2 regions of the Pseudarthrobacter linnaei genome follow, and region 2 is predicted to be linked to the other one. Evidence: riboswitches for the same ligand, from Rfam matches in the RefSeq annotation. Region 2 holds a riboswitch; the other holds the start of a gene.
What was found. Region 2 has a riboswitch for S-adenosylmethionine ahead of ACZYZ3_RS19035 (cobalamin-independent methionine synthase II family protein). Riboswitches for the same ligand answer to the same signal wherever they lie in the genome.
Positions count from the first base shown of each region.

Region 1 (5,564 bases), on a different contig from region 2:
GCTGACCCGCGCCGTCTGGCGCGCGGGGGTCCGCGCCCGCTGACGGTACATTTGACCTGAAGCGTGCGGCATCATGTTTTTCGCCCCTGTCGGCCTACCCCAGGAGGAACCGTGGCCCGGCTGTTGGAGGAACTGGGCATCGCCCTCGATCAGCTGCGCGCCCAGCGCCAGGGGCCAGCCGGCCTGGCCCGGCGCCGCGAGGCCAGGCTGGCAGCGATCGTCACCCACGCCCGGACCAGCTCGCCGTTCTACCGGCACCTGTACCGGGACGTGGCGCCCGCCCGGCTCTCCGGCGGCGTCATCCTGGCGCAGCTGCCCCCGGTCACCAAACAGGAGCTGATGGCCAACTTCGACGACTGGGTCACCGACCCCGCCGTTACCCGCGCCGGGGTCGAGGCGTTCATCGCCGATCCGTCCCTGGTCGGAACGCCGTTCCTGGGCCGGTATTTCGTCTGCACCACGTCGGGCACCACCGGGCACCCCGGGATCTTCGTGCACGACCCGCGTTCCCTGGCGGTCTCCCAGTCCTTTATCCTCCGCGTCGACCTGGCCTGGCTGTCTCCGGCCGAGCTGCTGGCGATGGCCCGCCGCGGGCTGCGCTGGGCGGCTGTGGTGGGCACGGGCGGACACTACGCCGGGGCGGGCTGGGTGCAATGGCAGCGCCGGCGCAGCGGGTGGCGGCGGCGGGCGTTCCGGGCGTTCCCGGTGCAGCAGCCGCTGGCGCGGCTCGTGGCAGCCCTGAACGACTACGACCCCTCGGCCGTCACCGGCTACCCGAGTGCCCTCGCGCTGCTCGCCGAGGAGCAGGTGGCCGGCCGGCTCCACCTGAAACCGGTAGTGGTGGAGCTCGCCGGCGAATCCTGCGGCCCGGACGTGCGGGCCCGCATCGCGGAGGCGTTCGGCGCTGCCGTCCACGATGCCTACGCGGCCTCCGAGTTCACCCCGCTGGCATTCGACTGCGCCCGCGGCTGGCTGCACGTCAACAGTGACTGGGCCATCCTGGAACCGGTCGGGGCCGACTACTCACCCACACCGCCGGGGGAGCCGTCCCACACCGCGCTGCTCACCAACCTCGCCAACCGCGTGCAGCCGATCATCCGCTACGACCTCGGCGACTCGGTGCTGGCGAAGACCGGCCCGTGCGGGTGCGGCAGCCCGCTGCCGGCCATCCGGGTCGCGGGCCGCCGTGACGATGTCCTGCGGCTGCTGGGCGCCGACGGCACCACGGTCCGGGTCCTGCCGCTCGCCATCGGATCGGTGGTCAACGAAACGCCAGGACTGCACCGCGGCCAGCTTGTCCAGACAGGTCCGGCGACCCTCCGGCTCCGGCTCGAACCGGAACCCGGTGCCGATGCCGCGGCGGTGTGGCATGCGGCGTCCGGCAGGCTGCTGGAGTACCTTGCCGGGTTGGAACTGGGGAATGTCGACGTCGTCCGCGCGGAAGAACCGCCGGAACAAAGCGGCCTGAGCGGGAAGTTCCGGCAGGTGATCGCCCGGGTCCCGGAATGAGCCGCGGCTGCTAGAAGAACATCGGCGGGGCGTCCAGCACCGTCTCATCGATGCGCCGGGCCTCCCACTGGCTGAACGGCTTGTCCAGCTCGTACTTGCCCTCCCCGGTGCGGTACAGGGTGCGGACCTCGGCGTTGTCCGGGTTGTTGAGCGACTCGAAGTACTCCACGGACCAGTGGAACCATCGCATGCAGAACAGCCGCATGGTGAGCCCATGGGTGACAAACAGTGCGTTGGGGGCGTATCCGGGCCTGGACCAGTGCCGGTACAGGGTCTCCATAAAGGAGGAGATCCGGTCATAGACATCCGAGCCGGACTCGCCTTCGCGGAAGCGGTAGAAGAAGTGGCCGTAGGCGTTACGGAGTTCCTTCTGGTCCTCGATCTCACCGGCGATCTGGAAGTTGGCCCAGTCCTGCTCACGGAGCCGCGGCTCCTCGATCACCCGCTCCACCAGCGCACCGAGGTTGAGCGCCTCCAGGGTCTGGTAGGCCCGCAGGTAGGGGGAGACGTACACGCACACCGGGCGGCCGTCGAGCAACCGCCGGACCTGCTCGCCGGCGGCCCGGGCCTGTTCCACGCCGAGGTCGGTCAACGGAATCCGGTAATCGGGCACCCGGTTGTAGATCGAGGTGTCGGCGTTGGCCGCGGACTGGCCGTGCCGGATCATGATGATTTTCCCGGGCGCACTCATAAACCCCAGCATAGGCGGCAAGCCGGGCAAGACCGGGCAAGCCAAGACCGGGCAAGATAGGAACATGCTCGTTCCCTCCCGCCGCCGTCTGCGCTTAGAAGTCTGGATCGTCCTGGGCCTGTCCCTGGGGCAGTCCGCTGTGTACTCGGTCGTCCAGTTGCTGGACAAGATGACCCGGGCGCCGCTGGCGGAGGGCACCTCCACCCTGAACCGGTCGCAAAGCAACCGCGAATACTTCGATCTCACCTACCAGCTGCTGGACATCTTCTTCGCTCTGGTGCCGGTGGTCCTGGCGCTCTATTTCCTCACCGACCACCGGACGTCAAGCCTGTCCGGAGGCGGCAGCCGCGGCGTCACGGCGTTCCAGAAACTGGGCCTCAATTTCGCCCGCCCCGGCCGGGACCTGCTGCAGGGGTTCGGGCTGGCGGCGCTGATCGGCATCCCGTCCCTGGGCCTGTACGCCGCGGGCCGGGCGCTGGGCATCACGACGGCGATCATCCCCAGCGCGCTGGATTCCTACTGGTGGACGGTCCCGGTGCTGGTCCTCTCCGCGATCCGGCACGGGATAGTGGAGGAAGTGATCGTGGTGGGTTACCTGCTGGACCGGCTCCCTAAGCTCGGCTGGAGCCTGCCGCTGGCGATCTTAGCCAGTTCGATGCTGCGCGGCAGTTACCACCTCTACCAGGGCTTCGGGCCGTTCATCGGCAACGCCATCATGGGCGTCATCTTCGCGCTCGTCTACATCAAGACCCGGCGCCTGATGCCGCTGGTGATTGCGCACGCCGTGCTGGACGTCGTCGCGTTCGTCGGCTTCAGCCTGTTCGGGAAGTCCATCGGCCTCGGATGACCCCGCGCACACCACAAAACCACACACCAACCCTAAAAGCCGGGAGCACGTCCAGCTCAGCCCGGGGCCGGGGCGGCGTTAAAAAGTATCGGCCGCCATCGGTGGGTGACGTCATTGGCACCCGCTGATGGCGGCCGAAGTGTGGGGCGTTAGATGGTGACGGCTCCGGAGGCCGTTTCAAAGGTGACGGAGAGGATGCCGGGCGTCCCGCGGGGAGCGAGCCAGTTCACGGCCACGTCTTCCAGCGGCTTCTCGACCGGGACACCGAGCCATTCGGTGACACGCCCTGCCGAGCCGGCGATCGTGAGGGCGGACATCTTGACGTTGCTCTCGTAGGCTTTCGACGGGTGGAGGTCCGGATCGCCTTCCCATTTGAGCATGTAGGGGACCTGGGGGTCGGCGATGAGCCCGAGGATGCCGATCTGTTTCCAGACCAGTTCTCGGCCGTCCGGGAACTTGCGGTTGCCGTTGACGGCGGCGCGGCCGAGCCGCTCCTCGAACGGGGCGAGGTCGTCAACTTCGACGCACCAGCCCATCCAGCCGCCGCCTGCTTCGGAGCGGGCGCGGACGGCCTGGCCGAAGGGGGCCTTGTCGGACGCGGGGTGGTTCAGGACCTCCACGACCTCGACATATTTGTGTCCCGCGAGCGGGATGATCATGTTGCGGGTCCCGAATCTGGGGTGTACTCCGCCCTTCACGGCTTCGACGCCGAGGGCAGACGCAATTCGTTCGGTGGTGGCAGCTAGGCCATCTTGTTCACAGGCGTAAGAGACGTGATCCATGCGCATGCCCTCATCTTGACACTTTGTGATGCGGCTCTCAGCTTAGGCTGCCCTAACCATGATGGGATGTCCTTTTGGGGGTTTCTCCGCCGGGTATCGGTCCGCGTCACCCCGGCGAACGGCAGGGCTCTCTTGTCCCCGCGGGCCGTGCAACTTCATGTTCATGTCACAAAGGTATCCACAGCCGGAACGGGTTCCTAGACTGGGGGCAGGTCATGAGTGCCAGCGCACAGCCCCGGCTTGCTGGCCGGCAACCCTCGTCACGCGGTGGGGTGCCCCGGGTGAAGACCTGGCCGACCGGCACCCGCCGGACGGCAAGCGCGGCGCCAGTGCAGCCCCGGTCCAATGGGCCCGGGGGATGCCTGGGCCCGGTCCCTTGAGGAGTGTCCCAATGTCCAGCGCCTGGTCCTTTGAAACCCGTCAGATCCACGCCGGCCAGGAGCCGGACAGCGCCACCGGCGCCCGCTCACTGCCGATCTACCAGACGACGTCGTTCGTCTTCCCCAGCGCCGAAAGCGCCGCTAACCGCTTCGCCCTTGCCGAACTGGCTCCCATCTACACCCGGATCGGCAACCCCACCCAGGACGCCGTCGAACAGCGGGTGGCCAGCCTGGAGGGCGGACTCGCGGCGCTGCTGCTGAGCTCCGGCATGGCCGCGGAGACCTTGGCGATCATGAACGTCGCCGAGGCCGGCGACCATGTGGTGGCCAGCCCCAGCCTCTATGGCGGCACGTATAACCTGCTGGCGCACACCCTGAAGAAATTCGGCATCTCCGTCACCTTCGTCGAGGATCCGGACAACCTGGCCCAGTGGCGCGACGCGGTGCAGCCCAACACCAAGCTGTTCTTCGGCGAAGTGGTCTCCAACCCCCGCCAGGACGTGCTGGACATCGAGGGCATCTCGCAGGTGGCACACGAGGCCGGGATCCCGCTGATAGTGGACAACACGCTCTCCACCCCCTTCCTCATCCGGCCTATCGAGTGGGGGGCGGACATTGTGGTGCATTCCGCCACCAAGTACCTTGGTGGCCACGGCGCCGCGATCGCGGGCGTGATCGTGGATTCCGGCAACTTCGACTTCGGCAAGGACCCGGAGCGTTTCCCCGGCTTCAACACCCCGGACCCCACCTACAACGGCCTGGTCTACGCCCGCGACCTCGGCAAGGACGGCGCCCTCGGCGCCAACCTCTCCTACATCCTCAAGGCGCGCGTCCAGCTGCTGCGCGACCTCGGCTCGGCGGTGTCCCCGTTCAACGCCTTCCTCATCGCCCAGGGCATCGAGACCCTGAGCCTGAGGATGGAGCGGCACGTCGCCAACGCCATCAAGGTGGCCGGCTGGCTTGAGGCCAGGGACGACGTCGAATCCGTCGCCTATGCAGGGCTGCCGTCCAGCCCCTGGTACGAGCGCGGCCGCAAGTATGGCCCGAAGGGGACTGGCGCCATCGTTTCCTTCAACATCGCGGGGGGAGCCGAGTCGGGCAAGCGCTTCGTCGACGCCCTGGAACTGCACTCGCACGTGGCCAACATCGGCGACGTGCGCTCCCTCGTCATCCACCCGGCGTCGACCACCCACAGCCAGCTGTCCCCCGAACAGCAGACCGTCGCCGGCGTGAACCCCGGCCTGGTCCGGCTCTCCGTGGGCCTGGAGCACATCGACGACATCCTCGCGGACCTTGACGCCGGATTCCGCGCGGCCAAAACCGCCTGAACACCGCCGGCGCCCGACTCCCAGGCC
Region 1 covers NZ_JBVAYX010000009.1:113,173-118,736, reverse strand. The annotation lists gene ACZYZ3_RS10780 (amidohydrolase family protein) at 1-43, shown strand, start outside; gene ACZYZ3_RS10775 (phenylacetate--CoA ligase family protein) at 112-1,509, shown strand; gene ACZYZ3_RS10770 (histidine phosphatase family protein) at 1,520-2,200, opposite strand; gene ACZYZ3_RS10765 (CPBP family intramembrane glutamic endopeptidase) at 2,265-3,047, shown strand; gene ACZYZ3_RS10760 (VOC family protein) at 3,197-3,835, opposite strand; SAM riboswitch class IV at 4,041-4,156, shown strand; gene ACZYZ3_RS10755 (bifunctional o-acetylhomoserine/o-acetylserine sulfhydrylase) at 4,221-5,537, shown strand.
Region 1: linked by a shared signal. The riboswitch ahead of ACZYZ3_RS10755 (bifunctional o-acetylhomoserine/o-acetylserine sulfhydrylase) and the one ahead of ACZYZ3_RS19035 (cobalamin-independent methionine synthase II family protein) in region 2 are both predicted to bind S-adenosylmethionine.

Region 2 (5,564 bases):
GCCGAGGCCGAGTCCGACGGCATCGTCCAGGTCTCCACCGGCGGCGCCGCCTACTGGTCCGGGGCCTCCACCAAGGACATGGTGGCCGGTTCGCTCGGCTTCGCCGCGTTTGCCCGCGAAGTCGCCAAGAACTACGGCGTCAACATCGCCCTGCACACGGACCACTGCCCCAAGGACAAGCTGGATGGGCTCGTCCTGCCGCTGCTGGCAGCCTCCGAAGCCGAGGTGAAGGCCGGCCGCAACCCGCTCTTCAACTCCCACATGTGGGACGGCTCCGCCGAGACCCTGCCGGAAAACCTGCGCATCGCCCGTGAACTGCTGGAACGCACCGCTGCCGCCAAGATGATCCTCGAGGTCGAGATCGGCACGGTCGGCGGCGAGGAGGACGGCGTCGAGAACGCCATCAATGACAAGCTGTACACCACGGTTGAGGACGCGCTCGCCACCATCGATGCCCTCGGTGCCGGCGAGAACGGCCGCTACATCACGGCGCTGACCTTCGGCAACGTGCACGGCGTCTACAAGCCCGGCGGCGTCAAGCTCCGCCCGGAGATCCTCAAGGACATCCAGGAGCAGGTCGGCGCCAAGATCGGCAAGGCCAACCCGTTCGACCTGGTCTTCCACGGCGGCTCCGGGTCCTCCGAAAAGGAGATCGCCGACGCCGTCTCCTACGGTGTGATCAAAATGAACATCGACACCGACACCCAGTACGCCTTCACCCGGCCCGTGGCGGACCACATGTTCCGCAACTACGACGGCGTGCTCAAGGTCGATGGCGAAGTCGGCAACAAGAAGCTGTACGACCCGCGCGTCTGGGGCGCCTCCGCCGAGGCCGGCCTCGCGGCCCGCGTGGTCGAGGCTGCCCAGCAGCTCGGCTCCACCGGCAGGACGTTCTAGGCATGTCGGAGGATTTCCGCCGGAACCTGATGGGTCCCGAGCCCACGCTCCTGCCCGCCGAAACCGAGGTCTACGCGGCGCTGGACGCGGGCCAGGAAGCCCTGGACCTGGTGGAAAAGCACCCGACGTCCTCGCTGCTGTGGGCCGTGCTGGCCGAGGAAGCGTGGAGCGAGGGCCGGACCATCGATTCCTACGCCTACTCCCGTGTCGGCTACCACCGCGGCCTGGATTCGCTGCGCCGCAACGGCTGGCGCGGCGTCGGGCCCATCCCGTGGGAACACGAACCGAACCGCGGCTTCCTCCGGGCCCTGTATTCCCTGGGCCGGGCGTCCGCTGCGATCGGCGAGGCCGAGGAACTGGAGCGGATCGAGAAGTTCCTCAAGGACTCGGACCCCGCCGCCAAGGCAGCCATCGAAGCCGAAAAGCGCTAACCGCCAACAACAACGCGGGGTCACTTACGGCCCATTCCGCACACCGGGATGGGCGGGAAGTGACCCCGCGTTGTTTGTTAAAGTCCGACGGCGGGCGTCCACCAGTTGGGTGGGCGCCCGCCGTTGTCGTTTCGGAGAACTAGCTGGGCTTGGCCAGACCGGTGCGGGCCATGGCGTCCGCGTAGACGGCGCCCATCTCTTCAAGGTACTGCTCCTGGCGGGCCGGCGTGCCGGCGAAGGCGCGGCCGCTGAGCGAGCGGACCTTGTAGGTCTTGAGGCCGCGGCGCCAGATCATGGGCACCTCGGTCTTGAGGAGCAGGTTCGCGAGGCGGTTGGCTTCGGTGCCGTGCGCCACAATCACTGAGGCGCGGGGTACGACGGCGAGGAATTTCAGCAGAGGCTTCAGGCCTGCGGAAATCTGGTCCGGCGTGAACTTGCCGTTGGGCTCGCCTGGCACGTACCAGGGGTGGACGTTCCAGGGCATGACGTACTCGGGCCGCAGGCCGAGCTTCCACTGGACGCCGAGCAGGCGGGTGGCAGCTTCCTCGTCACCGGCGGTGATGAAACCCGACTCGTCCTCGGTTCCGATGTTGGAGAAGAGGCTGATGATCCGGCATTCGTCGACGTCGTGCAGCGGGTCCACGTACGGGACGTTCATGCCAGCTTTGGTTGCCTGCAGCGTGTCGCACAGTTCGTTGACTGCTGCAACGCTAGGTTCGTAGCGGCGGCTCAGAAGCTGTTCGCGTGAATTTTCAGTGGCCAAGGCTGTCATATATTGCTGAGTCTCCTGCGGGATTGGTAAAGCTGCCAGACCGTACGCGGCATGCCGGGTACCGGGGCATGACAAGTACGGTGTGGTTTGAAAATGTGGTGTGGACCGATTCCTGGTCGATCCTTATTAGTCTATCAAGCCCTGCGAAATGACGTTTCTGCCCAGACCCGGTCACCAGAGCCGCGCGGTGGCCCGGCGGGCGCCTTCCCCCAGGGATTCCAGCTTGGCAAAGGCGATTTGCGGGTGCACCCGTCCGCCGAGACCGCAGTCTGTGGAAGCAATCACATTTTCCCGGCCCACCAGCTGGGCAAAGCGTACGATCCGGTCCGCCACCAGGTCCGGGTGCTCGACGACGTTGGTGGCGTGGGAGACGACGCCGGGGATGATCACTTTTCCGTCGGGGAGCTGGGTGTCCTCCCAGACGCGCCACTCGTGCTCGTGGCGGACATTGGCGGCCTCGAAGGAGTAGCCGCCGGCATTGACCTGCAGTACGGAGCCGAGGATGTCCGCGAAGGGGATGTCCGTGGTGTGCGGGCCGTGCCAGGAACCCCAGCAGACGTGCAGACGGATCTGCTCCTGGGGGAGGCCGCGCAGGGCCCAATTGGTGGCTTCAACCCTGAGCTGGATGAATTTGAGATAATCCGCCAGAGCCGGTTCCGGGTTGATCTGGTCCCAGCTTTCGGCCAGCGACGGATCGTCGAGCTGGACCGTGAGTCCGGCGTCGACGATGGCCTTGTACTCCTCGCGCATGGCGTCCGCGCAGGCGTAGAGGAGTTCCTCATCGGTCTTGTAGTACTCGTTGGCGACGCGGGCGCAGGAGCCGGGGGAGAGGGAAGCGACGAAGCCCTCGGCCAGTCCGGCGGCGGCCAAGCCGGTTTTGAGGTTGGCGATATCCGAGCCCACGAGGGCCTGCCCGGTGTAGCTCAGCGGGCCGGCAATCTTTGGCTGCGTGACACTCTTGCGGTGGGCCAGGATCCCGGAGAACGGATCGTTGTAGGCCTCATTGAACTTCTGCCGGTCGCGCCGGTCCGGGAAGGAGGTCAGCACGATGTGGCCCGGCGTGGAGCGGTGCACCGCGGCGTCAGCCCAGCGGTCGACGTCCGTCGGCTCAAGGCCGCCGAGCCGGCTGAAGGAGTAGTTCCACCATGCGCCGTAGTCCACCGGGCCGGACATCGTATGCCCGTATTCGCCGTCGTTGGGGATGTCGATGCCGAGGTTTTTCTGGTGCTGGACGATGTCCACCACGGAGGTTTCCAGCAGATCCAGGAACTCGGGGGTGACGCCGTCTGCTTCCTTGGCCTCGTTCGCGGCGATGAGCTCGGGGGTGCGGGGCAGGGATCCGGCGTGCGTGGCGCGGATATGGTCGGTGTTCTGGCGCATGGGGCGCTTCCTTTCCATCGGTCCTGGCGGTAGCACCCTTTGCCGCCACAAGGCCGTGGCCGGGACAGGGTTGCTGCGGCGTCAATGGTCCAGGTCCCTCGGCCGCTCGGGATGGTCAGCTCTCACTTAATTCCACCCGGCCTGCCGGCGCAAGTGCGTGCGCCGAAGTTCCGCGGGCTGGACGCCGGGCCGCGGGCAGCGGCCGGCGGGAAGTCCATTGGATGGTCAAATGAACTGCCGCGACCGTGATCGGCTAAACTTGGGTGGTAAGAGCCCCGGACTCTGGCGTTGATGGTAAGAGCACAGCGGTAGATTCGGGGCATTCTCATGAACGGCGCTGAGCTCCGGTGACCACCCAGGTGAGTCACGCGGACTTCGGCCCGAACGAATGGGGGAGGATCCCATGCCAGCAATCGTGATCGTCGGAGCCCAATGGGGCGACGAAGGCAAAGGTAAGGCCACTGACCTGCTTGGTGGCCGAGTCGACTACGTCGTCAAGCCCAACGGCGGCAACAATGCCGGGCACACCGTCGTCGTAGGCGGTGAGAAGTATGAGCTCAAGCTCCTTCCGGCCGGCATCCTGAGCCCCAACGCGGTTCCGATCATCGGTAACGGCTGCGTGGTGAACCTCGAGGCGCTGTTCCAGGAGATCGACGGACTCGAAGCCCGCGGCGCCGACACCTCCAAGCTGCGTGTCTCCGCCAACGCCCACCTCGTGGCGCCCTACCACCAGGTCCTGGACAAGGTCACCGAGCGTTTCCTCGGCTCCCGCGCCATCGGCACCACCGGCCGCGGCATCGGCCCGGCTTACATGGACAAGGTGGCCCGCCTCGGCATCCGCGTCCAGGACGTCTTTGACGCCTCGATCCTGCGCCAGAAGGTCGAAGGGTCGCTGCGGCAGAAGAACGAGCTTCTGGTCAAGGTCTACAACCGCCGCGACATCGAGGTGGATGAGATCGTGGAGTACTTCCTGTCCTTCGCCGAGCGGCTCCGCCCGCTGGTCATCGACAGCACCTATGTCCTGAACACCGCCCTGGACGAGGGCAAGGTGGTCCTCATGGAGGGCGGCCAGGCCACCTTCCTGGACGTCGACCACGGCACCTACCCCTTCGTGACCTCCTCGAACCCGACGGCCGGCGGCGCCTCCGTGGGCTCGGGTATCGGCCCCACCCGCATCTCGCGCTCCATCGGCATCATCAAGGCGTACACCACCCGGGTGGGCGCAGGCCCCTTCCCCACGGAGCTGTTCGACGAGATGGGCATGTACCTGCAGAAGACGGGCGGGGAGTTCGGTGTCAACACCGGCCGGCCGCGCCGCTGCGGCTGGTACGACGCCGTGCTGGCGCGCCACGCCTCGCGCGTCAACGGGTTCACGGACTACTTCGTCACCAAGCTGGACGTGCTCACGGGCATAGAGCAGATCCCGGTCTGCGTGGCCTACGACGTCGACGGTGTCCGGCACGATGAGATGCCGATGACGCAGACCGAGTTCCACCACGCCAAGCCGATCTTTGAGTACTTCGAAGGCTGGACCGAGGACATCACCGGCGCCCGCACCCTGGAGGACCTCCCCGAGAACGCCAAGAACTACGTGCTGGCCCTCGAGAAGCTCTCCGGCACGCGCTTCTCCGCGATCGGCGTCGGCCCGGACCGCGACCAGACCATCGTGATCAACGATTTGATCAACGACTGACGCATCAGAAGCTGACGCACGACGGCGGCGGGTCACCTGAAAAGGTGACCCGCCGCCGTCGTTAAGCCGTCCCGCCGCAGTCCATCCGGGTCGCGGGTAAGGTGCGGGCTCGCCGTTTCGTTACGGCGAGCCCGCACGTTTGCCGCGAGTTCGGTAGCCGAACCCGCGGGAGGCGTTAGGCCAGGACCTGCCGCTTGGAGGAAATGACCCCGGTGTCGAAGCCGGCCAGGTGCAGGCCGCCGTGGAACCGGGCATGCTCAATCTTCACGCAGCGGTCCATCACGACGTCGAGCCCGGCAGCTTCCGCTTCCTTCGCGACGTCCTCGTGCCAGGAGCCGAGCTGCAGCCAGAGCGTCTTGGCGCCGGCGGCGATGGCCTCGTCCAGGACACC
Region 2 covers NZ_JBVAYX010000038.1:14,857-20,420, forward strand. The annotation lists gene fbaA (class II fructose-bisphosphate aldolase) at 1-897, shown strand, start outside; gene ACZYZ3_RS19025 (DUF3151 domain-containing protein) at 900-1,328, shown strand; gene ACZYZ3_RS19030 (uracil-DNA glycosylase family protein) at 1,468-2,100, opposite strand; gene ACZYZ3_RS19035 (cobalamin-independent methionine synthase II family protein) at 2,272-3,480, opposite strand; SAM riboswitch class I at 3,492-3,598, opposite strand; gene ACZYZ3_RS19040 (adenylosuccinate synthase) at 3,884-5,173, shown strand; gene ACZYZ3_RS19045 (CoA-binding protein) at 5,349-5,564, opposite strand, start outside.